3 regions of the Bradyrhizobium sp. CCBAU 25360 genome follow, and region 1 is predicted to be linked to each of the others. Evidence: predicted binding sites of a transcription regulator. Region 1 holds the regulator's gene; each other region holds the start of a gene.
What was found. The regulator PhoB, encoded in region 1, activates phosphate uptake and scavenging genes when phosphate is short. The targets are predictions, from matches to a motif close to TGTCATNNANCTGTCAT.
Positions count from the first base shown of each region.

Region 2: phnC (phosphonate ABC transporter ATP-binding protein) is a predicted target of PhoB. The motif match lies at 1,728-1,744, and genes of this name have one in related genera.
Region 3: XH81_RS35845 (DUF47 domain-containing protein) is a predicted target of PhoB. The motif match lies at 3,560-3,576, and genes of this name have one in related genera.

Region 1 covers NZ_LBJA01000032.1:12,995-18,629, reverse strand. Annotated here, with positions in the region: gene pstB (phosphate ABC transporter ATP-binding protein PstB) at 1-619, shown strand, start outside; gene phoU (phosphate signaling complex protein PhoU) at 631-1,347, shown strand; gene phoB (phosphate regulon transcriptional regulator PhoB) at 1,370-2,077, shown strand; gene XH81_RS09080 (GcrA family cell cycle regulator) at 2,307-2,819, opposite strand; gene XH81_RS09075 (aspartate aminotransferase family protein) at 3,275-4,483, shown strand; gene argF (ornithine carbamoyltransferase) at 4,483-5,418, shown strand.
Region 2 covers NZ_LBJA01000038.1:234,121-239,755, forward strand. Annotated here, with positions in the region: gene phnD (phosphonate ABC transporter substrate-binding protein) at 1-752, opposite strand, end outside; gene phnC (phosphonate ABC transporter ATP-binding protein) at 819-1,628, opposite strand; gene XH81_RS17065 (transferase hexapeptide repeat family protein) at 1,802-2,473, shown strand; gene XH81_RS17070 (alpha-D-ribose 1-methylphosphonate 5-triphosphate diphosphatase) at 2,470-3,663, shown strand; gene XH81_RS17075 (DUF1045 domain-containing protein) at 3,682-4,380, shown strand; gene XH81_RS17080 (hypothetical protein) at 4,384-4,977, opposite strand; gene XH81_RS17085 (selenium-binding protein SBP56-related protein) at 5,061-5,635, opposite strand, start outside.
Region 3 covers NZ_LBJA01000045.1:364,877-370,511, forward strand. Annotated here, with positions in the region: gene XH81_RS35825 (ABC transporter ATP-binding protein) at 1-297, shown strand, start outside; gene XH81_RS35830 (ABC transporter substrate-binding protein) at 333-1,556, shown strand; gene XH81_RS35835 (branched-chain amino acid ABC transporter permease) at 1,629-2,492, shown strand; gene XH81_RS35840 (branched-chain amino acid ABC transporter permease) at 2,494-3,462, shown strand; gene XH81_RS35845 (DUF47 domain-containing protein) at 3,619-4,263, shown strand; gene XH81_RS35850 (inorganic phosphate transporter) at 4,275-5,282, shown strand; gene sugE (quaternary ammonium compound efflux SMR transporter SugE) at 5,275-5,589, opposite strand.

The DNA.
Region 1 (5,635 bases):
GCTGCGCATCTTCAACCGGATGTACGACCTCTATCCGGGCCAGCGCGCCACCGGCCAGCTCATGCTGGACCAGACCAACATCCTCGACCCCAGGCTCGACCTCAATCTGCTGCGCGCCCGGGTCGGCATGGTGTTCCAGAAGCCGACGCCGTTCCCGATGACGATCTACGAGAACATCGCCTTCGGCATCCGCCTCTACGAGAAGATCTCGAAGTCCGAGATGGACGACCGCGTCGAGAAGGCGCTGCGCGGCGGCGCGCTGTGGAACGAGGTCAAGGACAAGCTCAACGCCTCCGGCCTGTCGCTCTCCGGCGGCCAGCAGCAGCGCCTGTGCATCGCCCGCACCGTCGCGGTGCGGCCCGAGGTGATTCTGTTCGACGAGCCCTGCTCGGCGCTCGATCCGATCTCGACCGCCAAGGTCGAGGAGCTGATCCAGGAGCTGTCCGAGAACTACACGATCGCGATCGTCACGCACAACATGCAGCAGGCGGCGCGCGTCTCCGACAAGACCGCCTTCATGTATCTCGGCGAGCTGATCGAGTTCGACGACACCAGCAAGATCTTCACGTCGCCGAGCGACCGGCGCACGCAGGATTACATTACCGGCCGGTTCGGCTGAGGAGACGCGACATGGGTACTGAACATACCGCAAAAGCTTTCGACACCGACCTCCAGGAGCTCACCCGCCTGGTCGCCGAGATGGGCGGCATCGCCGAGCGCATGATCGTCGATTCCGTCGGCGCGCTGATCCGCCGCGACGTCGCGCTCGGCCAGCGCGTCGTCGCCATCGACGCCGAGCTCGACGCGCTGCAGAAGCGCATCGAGGAACGCGCCGTGCTCACCATCGCCCGCCGCCAGCCGATGGCGGTGGATTTGCGCGAGATCGTCGGCGCCATGCGCGTTGCGACCGACCTCGAGCGCATCGGCGACCTCGCCAAGAACATGGGCAAGCGCGTCGCCGCGCTGGAGACCGACTTCCATCCGCTGAAACTGTTCCGCGGCCTGGAGCACATGACCGACCTCGTGCAGCAGCAGGTCAAGTCGGTGCTGGACGCCTATGCCGCACATGATCTGCCGGCGGCGATGGCGGTGTGGAAGGGCGACGAGGAAGTCGACGCGATCTGCACCTCGCTGTTCCGCGAGCTCCTCACCTACATGATGGAGGATCCGCGCAACATCTCGTTCTGCATCCATCTGATGTTCTGCGCCAAGAACATCGAGCGGATCGGCGACCACGCCACCAACATCGCCGAGACCGTGTTCTACATGATCGAAGGCCAGGCGATCACCGACAAGCGGCCGAAGGGCGACATGACCACCTTCGCCACGACGGTCCCGAATACCTGAAGACTCAAGGAGCGACGACCCGATGGGCGCACGCATTATGGTGGTTGAGGACGAGGAAGCTCTCACCGAGCTGCTTCGCTACAACCTCGAAGGCGACGGCTATGACGTCGAGACGGTCATGCGCGGCGACGACGCCGACACCCGCCTCAAGGAGCACATCCCGGACCTGATCGTGCTCGACTGGATGCTGCCGGGCCTGTCGGGCATCGAGCTGTGCCGGCGCCTGCGGACCCGGCCCGACACCAAGCAGCTGCCGATCATCATGCTCACCGCGCGCGGCGAGGAGAGCGAGCGGGTGCGGGGACTTGCGACCGGCGCCGACGACTACATCGTCAAGCCGTTCTCGGTGCCGGAGCTCTTGGCGCGCGTGAAGGGCCTGCTTCGCCGCGCCAGTCCTGAGCGACTCGCGACAGTGCTGGCCTATGGCGACATCGAGCTCGACCGCGACAAGCGTCGCGTGGCGCGCTCGGGCCGGCCGATCGATCTCGGTCCGACCGAATATCGCCTGCTGGAGTTCTTCCTGGAGCATCCGGGCCGCGTGTTCTCGCGCGAGCAGCTGCTCGACAGCGTCTGGGGCCGCGACATCTACATCGACGAGCGCACCGTCGACGTCCATATCGGCCGCCTGCGCAAGCTGCTCAATCTCGGCCGCGAGCAGGACCCGATCCGCACCGTCCGCGGCGCCGGCTACGCGCTCGACGATCGCTTCGCGAAGGCGGAGCAGACGTAAGGTTTGCAGGCGTTGGGGTTTGGTGGGCTGCCGCCACATTCTCCGGTGTCGTCCCTGCGAAAGCATGGACCCATAACCACAGGCAGTGGTTTGGCGAAGACTCGGAGTGACCATCTCGCGCAACAACAGCGCCCTATGGTTATGGATCCCCGCGTTCGCGGGGATGACACCGAGTTGGTTGAGGCGCCGTCGTGTGACGGCTGCCGTCTTTGCGATCAGCTAAATCCACTCACCGCGGACCCGGCTTTGCCGGGGCACGCCGGCGATCCGCCGCCGGCTGATACGCGACGCGCGAGTGCTGGGCGCAGTAGGGCAGGCCGGACAGCGCCCTGCCGCCGCAGAAGAAGAAATCGGGGCTGGAGGGATCGCCGACCGGCCAATGGCAGGTGGCCTCGTTCAGCTCGAGCAGCGACAGCCGCTGGCTCATCGGCACCACGTTGTCGTAGGTGACCGGTTCGGCCTCCACCTCGACCTCGAAGGCCTGCGCCAGCGCGGTGTTGCCGCGCGCAATGGGGCGGGTCACCCGCATCATGTGCTGCGCGGGACGCGCCTTGCGCGGCCGGGGCGCTGCCGATGAAGGGCTCTTGGCACGGCCGGACAGACCGAGCCTGTGCACTTTGCCGATCACGGCATTGCGGGTCACATTGCCGAGTTCAGCTGCGATCTGGCTGGCCGAAAGTCCGGCCTCCCAGAGCTTTTTCAGCTGCTCGACGCGATCGTCGGACCAGGTCAAAACCGTCATTGCACCCTTTCCCTCGCTACGCGCCGCCATCCTGGGGCCTCGCAGCGATTGCCTAAGCCTTCAAAAACCCGTGCCGTCAGAATCCCTTAAGGCTCGCCGGGCGCGTGACTGACGCCCGAACGTTTACGCCGGTACAAGAGGACTCTTGGGATCAGAACCGCTGCACGAGATGTCGTATCTGACAATCCAAACGCTACAATATGGCGTGACTCCCGCGCAAGAGTCCGCCGACTCGCTTCCACATGTTCCGTGGTGAAAACCCGCAAAATCGGCACCGCAAGACTACGGATTCAGCGTTTCCCGAGGCTTTCCGGGCGGCATTGACACCCGTCTTGCCAGGCATAAGATAGTCGCGCGTGCCGCCCTTAAAAGGCGGCACGTTTCGTTTTCCGGGCCGGTCGATGGTGCGTTGCGCAATGCACGCGTCACACCGTCCGCAACATTCAAGTGACATCATGACTAACAGCGCAGCGCCGCATTTGCTCCCCGTTTTCGCCAGAGCCGACCTCGGCTTCGAGCGCGGCGAAGGCTGCTGGCTGATCGCGACCAATGGCGATCGCTATCTCGATTTCACCTCGGGCGTGGCTGTGAATGCGCTCGGCCATTGCCACCCGCATCTGATCAAGGCGCTGCAGGAGCAGGCGACGAAGCTCTGGCACATGTCGAACCTGTTCCAGAGCCCGGATGGCGAGAAGCTCGCCAACCGGCTCTGCAACGAGAGCTTTGCCGACTTCGTGTTCTTCTGCAATTCGGGCGCCGAAGCGCTGGAGGGTGTGATCAAGCTGGTCCGCCATCATCACTTCTCCAAGGGACATCCGGAACGTTATCGCATCATCACCTTCGAAGGCGCCTTTCACGGCCGTACGCTGGCGACGCTCGCCGCGACCGGATCTGCAAAATATCTCGAAGGCTTTGGCCCGCCCATGGATGGCTTCGACCAGGTGCCGCATGGCGATATCGAGGCCGTCAAGAAGGCGATCGGCCCGCACACCGCGGGCATCCTGATCGAGCCGATCCAGGGCGAGGGCGGCGTGCGTTCGGCAACGCCGACCTTCCTCAAGGCGTTGCGCCAGCTCTGCGACGAGAAGGGCCTGCTGCTCGCCTTCGACGAGGTGCAGACCGGCATGGGCCGCAGTGGTGATCTGTTCGCGTATCGGCGCACCGGCGTCACGCCGGACGTGATGTCGCTGGCGAAGGCGCTTGGCGGCGGCTTCCCGATCGGCGCGGTGCTGGCGACCGCGGATGCGGCCGCCGGCATGGGGCCCGGCTCGCACGGCTCGACCTTCGGCGGCAATCCGCTGGCGATCTCCGCGGCCAACGCGGTGCTCGACGTCATGCTCAAGCCCGGCTTCTTCGACCACGTGCAGAGAATGTCGCTGCTGCTGAAGCAGAAGCTTGCCTCCGTGATCGACCGTCATCCCGATGTCGTCAGCGAAGTGCGCGGCGAAGGCCTCCTGATCGGCATCAAGGCCGTGGTGCCCTCCGGCGATCTGGTCGCGGCCCTGCGTCACGAAAAGCTGCTCACTGTCGGGGCCGGCGACAATGTCGTGCGTTTCCTGCCGCCGCTGATCGTGACCGAAGCCGAGATCGAGGACAGCGTCGGGCGGCTCGAGCGCGCCTGCGCCGCAATCTCGTCCAGCCAGACCAAGCGGGCGGCAAGCTGATGAGCAAGTCCCCCAATAAAACTCCAAAGCACTTCCTCGATATCAACGAGCTGCCGCTGTCGGAGCTCAAGCGCATGCTTGCAGCTTCGTCCGCGATGAAGGCGAAGCAGAAGGCGCAGCAGCCGGTCAGGCCGCTCGAAGGCAAGACGCTGGCGATGATCTTCGAGCGCCCGTCGACCCGGACACGCGTGTCGTTCGACGTCGCGATGCGTCAGCTCGGCGGCGAGCCCATCATGCTCACCGGTGCCGAGATGCAGCTCGGCCGCGGCGAGACCATCGCCGACACCGCGCGCGTGCTGTCGCGCTATGTCGACGCCATCATGATCCGCATCCTCAACCACGATGCGCTGCTGGAGCTCGCGGCCAACGCCACCGTGCCGGTCATCAACGGCCTGACGCGGCGCTCGCATCCCTGCCAGGTGATGGCCGACCTCATGACCTATGAGGAGCATCGCGGCCCGATCGAGGGCAAGACGGTGGCCTGGACCGGCGACGACAACAACGTGCTGGCGTCCTGGGCTCACGCCGCCGAGCGCTTCAAGTTCCAGCTCAATGTCGCAACGCCGCCGGAGCTCGCGCCGAAAAAGGCGATGCGCGACTTCATCAAGGCGACCGGCGCGCCGATCATGCTCGGCACCGATCCGGAAGCCGCCGTGCGCGGCGCCGACTGCGTCGTCACCGACACCTGGGTGTCGATGGGCGACAAGGAAGGCGAGCACCGCCACAACGTGCTCAAGCCCTATCAGGTCAACGGCAAGCTGATGTCGCTGGCCAAGCCCGACGCGCTGTTCATGCACTGCCTGCCCGCCCATCGCGGCGAGGAGGTCACGGATGAAGTGATCGACGGTCCGCAATCGGTCGTGTTCGACGAGGCCGAAAACCGCCTGCATGCGCAGAAGGGCATTCTGGCCTGGTGTTTTGACGCGGTGAAGTAGCTTCGCTGGAGGCCCGGCGATCACCTCACATACGGTGTCGTCCCGGACAAGCGCAGCTTCTGGCAACGCGTAGCGTTGTCCAGAACGGAGCGCCGATCCGGGACCCATAGCCACAGGACTGAGTTTGGCGAGGACTCGGAGTTGTCAGCTCGCGCCATCACGTCATCCTGTGGTTATGGATCCCGGGCTCGCGCTTCGCGCGCCCCGGGACGACACC
Region 2 (5,635 bases), on a different contig from region 1:
GGCAGGTCGGAATTGTAGGCATAGGGGCCGTTGATGATCGGCGCCGACTTATGGATGATTCGGAAGTCGTCCTTCTTCATCGCCGAGCCGTCGGCATTCTTCAGCATGCCCTTGGTCAGCATCTGCGCCAGCGTGGAATCGTCGTCGCTGGTCCACTGGTTGGCGGCAACGTCGACGGTGCCCTGCGACAGCGCCAGCATCGCGTTCTCGTGACTGCCGGTGAAGACGACCTTGCCGAAATAGCCGTCGGCATCGGGGATGCCCATCTTGTCCAGCTCGAAGCGCGGCACATTGTTGCCGGAGGTCGAGTTCGGATCGACGAGGCCGAGGTTCTTGCCCTTGAGCTGGTCGACGCTCTTGTAGGCGCTGCTCGCCTTGACGAAGAACACCGAATAATAACCGGTCGAGCCGTCGGCGTTGATGTCGTTGGCGAAGGCGTCGGACTTGACGCCGGTCAGGCGGGCGCGGGCGAACGAGGCCGAGCCATAGCTGGCGATATGGATGTTGCCAGCGCGCTGGCCCTCGATGACGGCAGCGTAGTCGTTGGCGATGCGGAGCGTGACCTTCACGCCCAGTTCCTTGGAGAGATAGCTCACGAAAGGCGCCCAGCGCTCGGTGACGCCGGAGGCGTTCTCGGCCGGGACGACCGCAAAGGTCAGCTCGGGATATTTGGCTTTCCAGTCTTCGGCGGAAGCCGACGAGGCGAAGGCGAGCGCCGCGGCGCCGGCAAGAACGAGTCTACGAGTGATCATGATACCCTCTTCATCGGTTGGGGTCGGTTGACGCAAAACTTGCAACTCAAACAGGCGCGACGCGGCTCAGGCGGCGGCCGCCGTTCCAAGTGCCGGGACGCCCGCGGGCGCCGGGTCAGGCATGGTGCCCATGACGTCGGCGGCTTCGAGATCGTAAAGCTCGCGCGCGACGTGGTCGGTCAGTGCGGCCGGCGCGCCGTCGAACACCACCCGGCCCTGCGCCATGCCGATCAGGCGGTCGCAATAGCTGCGCGCCAGATCGAGCGAATGCAGATTGCAGATCACGGTGATGCCGAAATGCTTGTTGATGCGCAGCAGCGCATCCATCACGATCTTGGTGTTGCGCGGATCGAGCGATGCGATCGGCTCGTCGGCGAGGATGATGTCGGGCTGCTGCACGAGCGCACGTGCGATCGCGACGCGCTGCTGCTGGCCGCCGGAGAGCTGGTCGGCGCGCTGGGCCGCGAGCGATGCGATGTCGAACTGTTCGAGCGCGGACATCGCCAGCGCCTTGTCCTGCTCGGGCCACACTTGCGACAGCGAGCGCCAGGCCGGCATCGTCGCAAGCCTTCCCATCAGGACGTTGGTGAGGACGTCGAGCCGGCCGACCAGGTTGAACTGCTGGAAGATCATGGCCGAGCGCGCCCGCCACTGCCGCAGTTCCTTGCCGCGCAGCGCGGTGACGTCGATGCCGTCGAACAGGATGCGGCCCTGCGTCGGCGTCGCGAGACGATTGATGGTTCGCAGCAGCGTCGACTTGCCGGCGCCGGACCGTCCGATCACACCGACGAAGCCGCCGGGGGAGACTTGAAACGAAGCGTCGTCCACCGCGGCTTTCGCGCCGAAGCGACACGTCAGACCTTCCACCACCAGCATGCAGGACTCCAGATTAGCTGGAGCCAACCGCTAACGCCCGCGCTTGACACTTGTGTGACACGGGCGTTGCAGTGCGGCGATCCTACACACCTCATCCCCTGTCATCGCCGCGTCATGACATCGTCATCAAGCCGCTCGAAGAGGAACGCCCGCCCTCGCGCTCCGGATGCAACATGGCCGCCAAAACTCTTTCGGTCCAGCCGACCATCGATCCCTCGGCCAAACTGCATGAGACCAGGCTCGGCGCCTATACCGAGGTCGGCGCGCGCACCATCCTGCATGAAGTGGCGATGGGCGATTACTCCTATGTCGTGAACGATTCCCAGATCACCTACACCACCATCGGAAAGTTCTGCTCGATCGCGGCCATGACGCGCATCAATCCCGGCAATCATCCGATGCACCGCGCGACCCAGGCGCATTTCACCTATCGCTCGAGCGCCTACTTCGAAGGCGAGAGCGACGACGCCGAATTCTTCGACTGGCGGCGCCAGCATCACGTCCATATCGGCCACGACGTCTGGATCGGCCACGGCGCGATCGTGCTGCCGGGCCGCAACATCGGCACCGGCGCGGTGATCGCGGCCGGCGCCATCGTCACCAAGGACGTGCCGGCCTACGCCATCGTCGCCGGCAATCCGGCCCGGATCGTGCGGCGGCGTTTCTCCGAGGAGATCGCCGGAAGGCTCGCGCGGCTCGCCTGGTGGGACTGGGATCACGACAAGTTGCGTGAAGCCCTGCCCGATTTCCGCAAGCTCGGGATTGAAGATTTTCTTGCGACATACGAAGCAGGGGCGGCTCCCCTGACCAGATCCCTTACCAGCAAACGAAACGCGGTCGCGTGACAGACATTTTCCTTGAAGGCGGCCGGGCCCTGATCGGCGCCGAATTCGTCGAAACGTCATTGACGGTGTCCGGACCGGACATCGCGCAGGTCGATGCCTCACGGGGCCGGGCGCGGCTGACAATCGATTCGCGCAACCTGCTGGTGCTGCCCGGCATCGTCGATCTGCATGGCGATGCCTTCGAGCGGCAGATGATGCCGCGCGCCGGTGTCGACTTCCCGATCGACGTCGCGCTCGCCGACAGCGATCGCCAGGCGATCAGCAACGGCATCACCACCGTCTTTCACGCCACCACCTGCTCGTGGGAGCCGGGCCTGCGCAGCGCCGATAACGCGCGCGGCCTGATGGAGGCCATCGAGCGGCAGCGTCCGCAATTCGCCGCGGATACCCGCTTCCATCTGCGGCACGAGACCTACAATCTCGGCGCCGAGGCCGAGATCAGCGAGTGGCTCGACGAAGGCCGGGTCGACCTGTTCGCTTTCAACGACCACATGGACGGCACGGTCGCCGACATGGCCAAGCCGCGCAAGCGCAACCGCATGGTGGAGCGCACCGGGCTGTCAGCTGAGGAATTCGACCGGCTGGTCGAACGCGTGGTCTCGCGCGCCGACGAAGTGCCGGCTTCGGTTGCGCGGCTGGCCGCTGTGGCGCGCGCAGCCGACGTGCGGATGCTCTCGCACGACGATGCGACGCCGGCGATGCGCCAGGAGTTTCGCGAGCTCGGCGCTGACATCGCGGAGTTTCCGATCAACGAGGAGACGGCACGGGCGGCAGCAAGCCACGGCGATGCCATCGTCTACGGCGCGCCCAACGTCGTGCGCGGCGGCAGCCACACCGGCTGGACGAAGGCCTCCGACATGATCGCCAAGGGGCTCTGCTCGGTGCTGGCGTCGGACTATTATTATCCCGCGCAGCTGCTCGCCGCGTTCCGCCTCGCCGCCGATGGCGTGCTGCCGCTGACGGAAGCCTGGAATCTGGTCTCCGCCGGGCCGGCGCGTGCCACCGGCCTTGCCGATCGCGGCGTGCTCGCGGAAGGTCGCCGCGCCGACATTCTGCTGGTCGACGACAGCGTGAAGCTGCGGCCGCGGCTGATCGCGGTGATCGCAGGCGGAAAGCTCGTCCATCTCACCGATGCGACGCGGCTGCTCACTGCTGTGGCGACGCCGCGCGAGGCTGTCGTCGCGGCCTAAATTGGTTATGCTGAGGCGATGACAGGTTTTCCCCGCTACGCGATCTATTTTGCCGCCGGCAGTGACAGCGCGCTGTCCCGCTTCGGCGCCGAGTTGCTCGGCTACGATGCCTACACCGGCAACGAATTGCCGTTCCCGCGTGATGCGCTGCATGTCGCGCCGGACTGGCGCGACGTCAGCGCCGATCCACGCAAATACGGCTTTCACGCCACGCTGAAGGCGCCGATGGCGCTCGTATCAGACAGGACCGAAGCGGAACTGATGGCCGCCTGCGCCGCATTCGCCGGCAAATCGCGGCCGCTTGCCGTGATCCGGCCCGTGGTCGATGCCATCAGCGGCTTCATCGCCGTCATTCCGGCCGAGCCGGTCGAGGCGCTCCAGCAGCTCGCCGCCGATTGCGTCCGCGAATTCGACTCGTTTCGCGCCGCGCTGTCGGCGGGCGATCGGGCGCGGCGCAAACCCGAGAAACTCAGCGAGCGGCAGCGCGACTATCTCGACCGTTGGGGCTACCCTTACGTGATGGAAGAATTCCGCTTCCACATGACGCTGACGGGGCGGCTGGATGCCGAGCGCCGCGGACCGATCCTGGAGATGCTGAGGCCGCGGTTTGCGACGCTCGGTCTCGATACGCTGGCGATCGACCGCATCGCGCTATTTCGGCAGGATGATGCGGCGGCAAGATTCCACATCGTCGACGAGTGGCCTCTGGCGCGATAGACCTCAGCGCCAGCTCGCAAGATTCAAGGCGAGCGCCACCGCGCCAACCAGAACGAGGCTGGCCGCCCAGACTGCATCCAGATTGAACCAGCTTCGCGAGACGAACCTCAATCCAAGATGGCGGTAGACCAGCCACGCCAGACATCCGCCGGCGCCGACCATGGCGGCAACATGCACCAGGGACACCAGCACCGCCATCCCCAGACTTGTCTTCATCAGCGCGCCCGCCGCTTCATGGCCGGCATCGAATTCGAAGGCCTGGCAGAGCCCGAGATAGATCGGCACGAGCATCAAGGCGGCGCCGTGAGCGATGGCGACGGCAAATGACCAGAGCGCCAATTGCGTCGGCGGAATTCGTGCCAGCGCGCGGGGATGACGCCGCGCGATCAGCCGATAAACGCCGAAGCCGATGACGAGAAGGCTCGCGCCAATCTGGATCGAACGCTGCCACTCGGCCAGCACGAGCAGGAACGCGAATGGCAGCAGCACGAGAAATGTTGCCAGGAGATGCCCGGCCGACAGGGCCCACAACGCACGAAAGAGCGCGCGCGGGCTCTTGTCCATGAGCCCGGCCGAAACGGCAAGCGGCCATCCCATCCCCGGATTGACTCCGTGATAGAGGCCGCTCGCGACAAGGGCGAGCCACAGCCAGCCAAGCGCCGGGCTCGCGTGCCCACCATCTAGACCGACGGGTAGCAAAAGGAGTCCGTCGAACAATCGCCGCCCTCCAGCCTGATCTGGTGCGCACGATAGCCGTCCGGGAAGCTCACGAAATAGTCCTTGTCGAGCTCGAGGCCGCCGTTGCGACCGACATTGGCCATCACCTCCACGCCCGGAACCCCATCGGGATAGAACTGGTCGTCCCAGGTGGAATAGAGCGAATTGGTCCAGTACACGCGCCTGCCGTCGCGGCTGATCTCGACCATTTGCGGGCCGGCCGCAAAGGACTTGCCATTCGGATGCGCTGTACGGCGTGCGATGCCGCCGATGTGGACGGAGCCCGCAAGCTTCGGCTTTCTGGGATCGGTGACGTCGTACTGGCGCATTTCACCGGTGCCCCAGCACGACACATAGAGAAACCGGTCATCCATCGACAGGTCGATGTCGGTCACGAGCGGCGGCACGGCGCCAAATCCCTGCAGCAGCGGCGGGAGATTCTCCTTTGGCGCGGGTTCGGGCGGGATCGTTGCCGTCTTCTCGGCGTGGAATTTCCCGCCTTCGCGCCACCAGGTCCAGATCGATGCTTCGAGATTGG
Region 3 (5,635 bases), on a different contig from region 1:
GGTGGCGAGCAGCAGATGCTCGCGATCGCGCGCATCCTGCGCACCGGCGCGAGCTTCCTGATGCTGGACGAGCCGACCGAGGGCCTGGCTCCGGTCATCATCCAGCAGATCGGCCACACCATCGCGCGGCTCAAGAAGGAGGGGTTCACGATCCTCCTGGTCGAGCAGAATTTCCGCTTCGCATCCACCGTCGCCGACCGCTACTACGTGGTCGAGCACGGCAAGATCATTGACGGATTTTCCAATGCGGAGCTTGCCGCCAACATGGACAAGCTCCACACCTATTTGGGTGTCTAGAACTGCCAACGAGAAAATTCAAAAAGGAAAGTTGCATGAAGACGAAGTCGATTGCATCGTTGCTGCTGACCACCGCGCTCACCTTCGCCGTAACAGGCGTCGCCTCCGCGCAGGACAAGACCGTCAAGATCGGCGCGCTGTCCGATCAGTCCGGCCTCTACGCCGATCTCGGCGGTCCCGGCTCGACGCTTGCCGCACAGATGGCGGTTGAGGATTCCGGCCTGGCGGCGAAGGGCTGGAAGATCGACATCATCTCCGGCGATCACCAGAACAAACCCGACATCGGCACCGCGATCGCGCGGCAGTGGTTCGACGTCGACAAGGTCGACATCATCGTCGACGTGCCGAATTCCGGCGTGGCGCTCGCCGTCAACAACGTCATCAAGGAAAAGAACGGCGTCTACATCAATTCGGGCGCGGCGACCTCGGATCTCAGCAACGCGCAGTGCTCCCCCAACACCGTGCACTGGACCTACGATACCTACATGCTGGCCCACACCACCGGCCAGGCGCTGGTGAAGGCCGGCGGCGACACCTGGTTCTTCCTGACCGCCGACTATGCCTTTGGTGCGGCGCTCGAGCGCGACACCACGGCGGTCGTCACCGCCAACGGCGGCAAGGTGGTCGGCGGCGTCAAGCATCCGCTGAACACGCCCGACTTCTCGTCATTCCTGCTCCAGGCGCAGTCATCCAAGGCAAAGATCATCGGTCTTGCCAATGCCGGCGGCGACACCACCAACACGATCAAGCAGGCTGCCGAGTTCGGCATCGGCAAGGGCGGCCAGAAGCTCGCGGCGCTGCTGCTCTTCCTCACCGACGTCAAGGCGATCGGGCTGGAGACGGCGCAAGGCCTCAACTTCACCGAGACCTTCTACTGGGACATGAACGACCAGACCCGGGCGTTCTCGAAGCGCTTCGCTGACAGGATGAAGAACAACGCACCGCCCACCATGGTGCAGGCCGGCGTCTATTCGGGCGTGCGTCACTATCTCAAGGCGCTGGAAGCGCTCGGCGGCAATCCCCATGACGGCGTCAAGGTCGTCGAGAAGATGAAGTCGATGCCGACGGAGGACGATCTGTTCGGCAAGGGCGAGATCCAGCCCAACGGCCGCACCATCCACAACGCCTATCTGTTCGAGGTGAAGAAGCCCTCCGAATCCAAGGGGCCGTGGGACTTCTACAAGCTGGTCGGCACGGTGCCGGGCGATCAGGCTTTCACGCCGCTGTCCGAGAGCAAGTGCGCGCTCTTGAAGAAGTAAGATAACCGCCCGCAGGCCATCAGGCCCGCGGGCGACTTTCAGGGAACGCCGAAGGGACCGGGTGCGGGATCGATGCAGGCTCTATACGCTCAGCTACTGGTGGGACTGATCAACGGCTCGTTCTACGCGCTGCTCAGTCTCGGGCTTGCCGTGATTTTCGGCATGCTCAACATCATCAATTTCGCCCATGGCGCGCTCTACATGATGGGCGCCTTCGTTGCTTATTTCCTGTTGAGCCTCGGCGGCATCAACTACTGGTGGGCGCTGCTGATCGCACCCGTGATCGTCGGCATCTTCGGCATGATCCTGGAAAGGACCATGCTGCAATGGCTGACCGGGCTCGACCATCTCTACGGCCTGCTCCTGACCTTCGGCATCGCGCTGATCGTGCAGGGCGTGTTCCAGAACTATTTCGGCTCCTCCGGTCTGCCTTACGCCATTCCGGACCAGCTCAAGGGCGGCATGAATCTGGGCTTCATGTTCTTGCCGATCTATCGCGGCTGGGTGGTCGTGTTCTCGCTGGTCGTGTGTCTGGCGACCTGGTTCCTGATCGAGAAGACCCAGCTCGGCGCTTACCTGCGCGCCGCCACCGAAAATCCGACGTTGGTGCGCGCCTTCGGCATCAACGTGCCGCGCATGATCACGCTGACCTATGGTCTCGGCGTCGGCCTTGCCGCGCTCGCGGGCGTGCTCTCGGCGCCGATCAACCAGGTGCGGCCGCTGATGGGCGCCGACCTCATCATCGTCGTGTTCGCGGTGGTCGTGATCGGCGGCATGGGTTCGATCATGGGCTCCATCATCACCGGCTTCGCGCTGGGCGTGATCGAGGGTCTGACCAAGTATTTCTATCCCGAGGCCTCCAACACCGTCGTGTTCGTGCTGATGGTGCTGGTGCTCTTGGTGAAGCCAACGGGATTGACGGGAAGGGCGGCCTGATATGACAACCCTGACGGACGACACGCTGCCGGTGACCCCTCGCGCGATGCGCGACGAGATGATCGCTTTCGTCGTGATGGCGCTGCTGCTGGCGTCGGTGCCATTCACGGGCGTCTACCCGTTCTTCGTGATGCAGGCGCTGTGCTTTGCGCTGCTCGCCTGCGCCTTCAATCTGCTGATCGGCTATGGCGGCCTGTTGTCGTTCGGCCACGCCATGTTCCTGGGTACCGCCGGCTATTGCTGCGCGCATGCGCTGAAAGTGTGGGCGCTGCCGCCCGAGCTCGGCATCCTCGTCGGCATCGCCGCGGCTTTCGTGCTCTCGCTCATCACCGGCTACATCTCGATCCGCCGCCAGGGCATCTATTTCTCGATGATCACGCTGGCGCTGTCGCAGCTGCTGTACTTCATCTACCTCCAGGCCCCGTTCACCCACGGCGAGGACGGCATCCAGGGCATCCCACAGGGACACATGTTCGGCGTGTTCGATCTGTCCAAGCCGACGGTGCTCTATTACGTCGTGCTGGTGGGGTTCCTCGCCGGCTTCCTGCTGATCTTCCGTGTCATCAACTCGCCGTTCGGCGAGGTGCTGAAGGCGATCCGGGAGAATGAGCCGCGGGCGATTTCGCTCGGCTACCGGACCGACCAGTACAAGTTCCTGGCCTTCGTGCTGTCGGGAACCCTGGCCGGTTTTGCCGGTGCGCTGAAGGTGTTCGTGGCGCAGAACGCCTCGCTCACCGATGTCCATTGGTCGATGTCGGGCGAGGTCGTGCTGATGACGCTGGTTGGCGGCCTTGGAACCATCTTCGGCCCCGTGGTCGGTGCGTTCGCGATCATCGCCATGCAGCAATATCTCGCGGGCTTCGGCCAGTGGGTGACGGTAATCCAGGGCTCGATCTTCGTAATCTGCGTGCTCACCTTCCGCCGCGGCGTCATCGGCGAAATCGCGCATTACTTCCGGCGATCTCTCTAAGTAGCTGATTCAGAAGTGGTTTACCGGCCGCCTGAAAGCGGTGGATGATCCGGCTCCGCGGGCGTGAGATGACACGCGCGCGGATCGAAAATGGTCTATGACAGTTTCATGACGGCCCGACAGGGCCGGGCCATTTCCAACCGGTAGCCTACCCCCATGATGCGATGGTTTCGTGCTTTCCTTCCCAAGGAAGAACGGTTCTTTGACCTGTTCGACCGGCATGCCCAGACGGTGATCCAGGGCTCCATCGCGCTCCAGGGTATGCTGAACGGGGGCGAGGAGACGCCGGTCTATTGCCAGCGCGTCAACCAGTTCGAGAATGATGCCGACAACATCACCCGAGAGGTGCTGACGGCGGTGCGCCGCACCTTCATCACCCCGTTCGACCGCGGCGACATCAAGAACCTGATCACGTCGATGGACGACGCCATCGACCAGATGCAGCAGACGGCCAAGGCGGTGATGCTGTTCGAGGTCCGCACCTTCGAGCCGCCCATGCGCGAGATCGGCGGGCTTCTGATCGAATGCGCCAATCTGGTCGGCCGCGCGCTGCCGCTGATGCAGTCGATCGGCCCGAATGTCGCCATGCTGACCGCGATCACGGAGGAGCTCGGCAAGCTCGAGGGCCGCGTCGACGATCTCCACGACATCGGCTTGAAGGAGCTGTTCCTCAAGCATCGCGACGGCAATGCGATGGACTTCATCGTCGGCGTCGAGATCTACGACCACCTCGAGAAGGTGGCGGATCGCTTCGACGACGTTGCGAACGAGATCAACAGCATCGTCATCGAGCAAGTTTAGGACAGGCCGCTGTGGATGCCGCGTTGGGTCTTCCCGTCCTGGTCGGCTTGATCGCCGTCGCGCTGCTGTTCGATTTCCTGAACGGCCTGCACGATGCCGCCAATTCGATCGCGACCATTGTCTCGACCCGCGTGCTGCGACCGCAATTCGCGGTATTCTGGGCCGCGTTCTTCAATTTCGTCGCCTTCATGGTGTTCGGCCTGCACGTTGCCCAGACCATCGGCACCGGCATCATCGATCCCTCGATCGTCGATGCCCAGGTGATCTTCGCGGCCCTGGTCGGCGCCATCGTCTGGAACCTCGTGACCTGGGCGCTCGGCATCCCGTCCTCGTCGTCGCATGCGCTGATCGGCGGGCTCGTCGGCGGCGGCATGGCCAAGGCCGGGATCTCGGCTGCGGTGTGGAGCGGATTGACCAAGACGGTGCTGGCGATCGTGCTGTCGCCGCTGATCGGCTTCCTGCTCGCGATGATGCTGGTGGCGATCGTGTCCTGGGCCTCGGTGCGCTCGACGCCTTTCGCGGTCGATCGCGCCTTCCGTATCCTGCAATTCGCCTCCGCCTCGCTCTATTCGCTCGGCCATGGCGGTAACGATGCGCAGAAGACCATGGGCATCATCGCGGTGCTGCTCTATTCGCAGGGCCATCTGGGCAGCGACTTCTCGGTGCCGTTCTGGGTGGTGCTGTCCTGCCAGGCGGCGATGGCGCTGGGCACCCTGATGGGCGGCTGGCGCATCGTCCGCACCATGGGCCTGCGCATCACCAAATTGACCCCGATGCAGGGCTTTTGCGCCGAGACCGGCGGGGCCGCGACTTTGTTCATGGCAACCTATCTCGGGGTTCCCGTCTCCACCACGCACACCATCACCGGCGCCATCGTCGGCGTCGGTGCCGCCCGCCGCGTCTCGGCGGTGCGCTGGAACGTTGCCAGCTCGATCGTCTACGCCTGGGTGATCACGATCCCGGCCTCGGCCATCGTGGCGGCGCTGACCTGGTGGGCGGTCAAGATCTTCGTCAAGTAACGAGCTTCAGCCCGACGATCCCGGCGACGATCAGCCCGATGCTGGCAAGACGGAGGGCCGTGGCCGGCTCGCCGAACAGGATGATGCCCAGTGTTGCGGTGCCGACCGCGCCGATGCCGGTCCAGACCGCATAGGCGGTTCCAACGGGCAGGGATTTGAGCGCGAGCCCGAGCAGGATGACGCTGCCGGCCATGGCCACGAGCGTGACGACGGACGGAACAAGCCTGGTAAAGCCCTCGGTGTATTTCAGGCCGATCGCCCAGGTGATCTCGAGAAGGCCCGCGACGAACAGGATGCTCCAGGCCATGACGACCCTCCATTCAAGGCAGGGTCGTCCCCGCGGCTAACGTGCT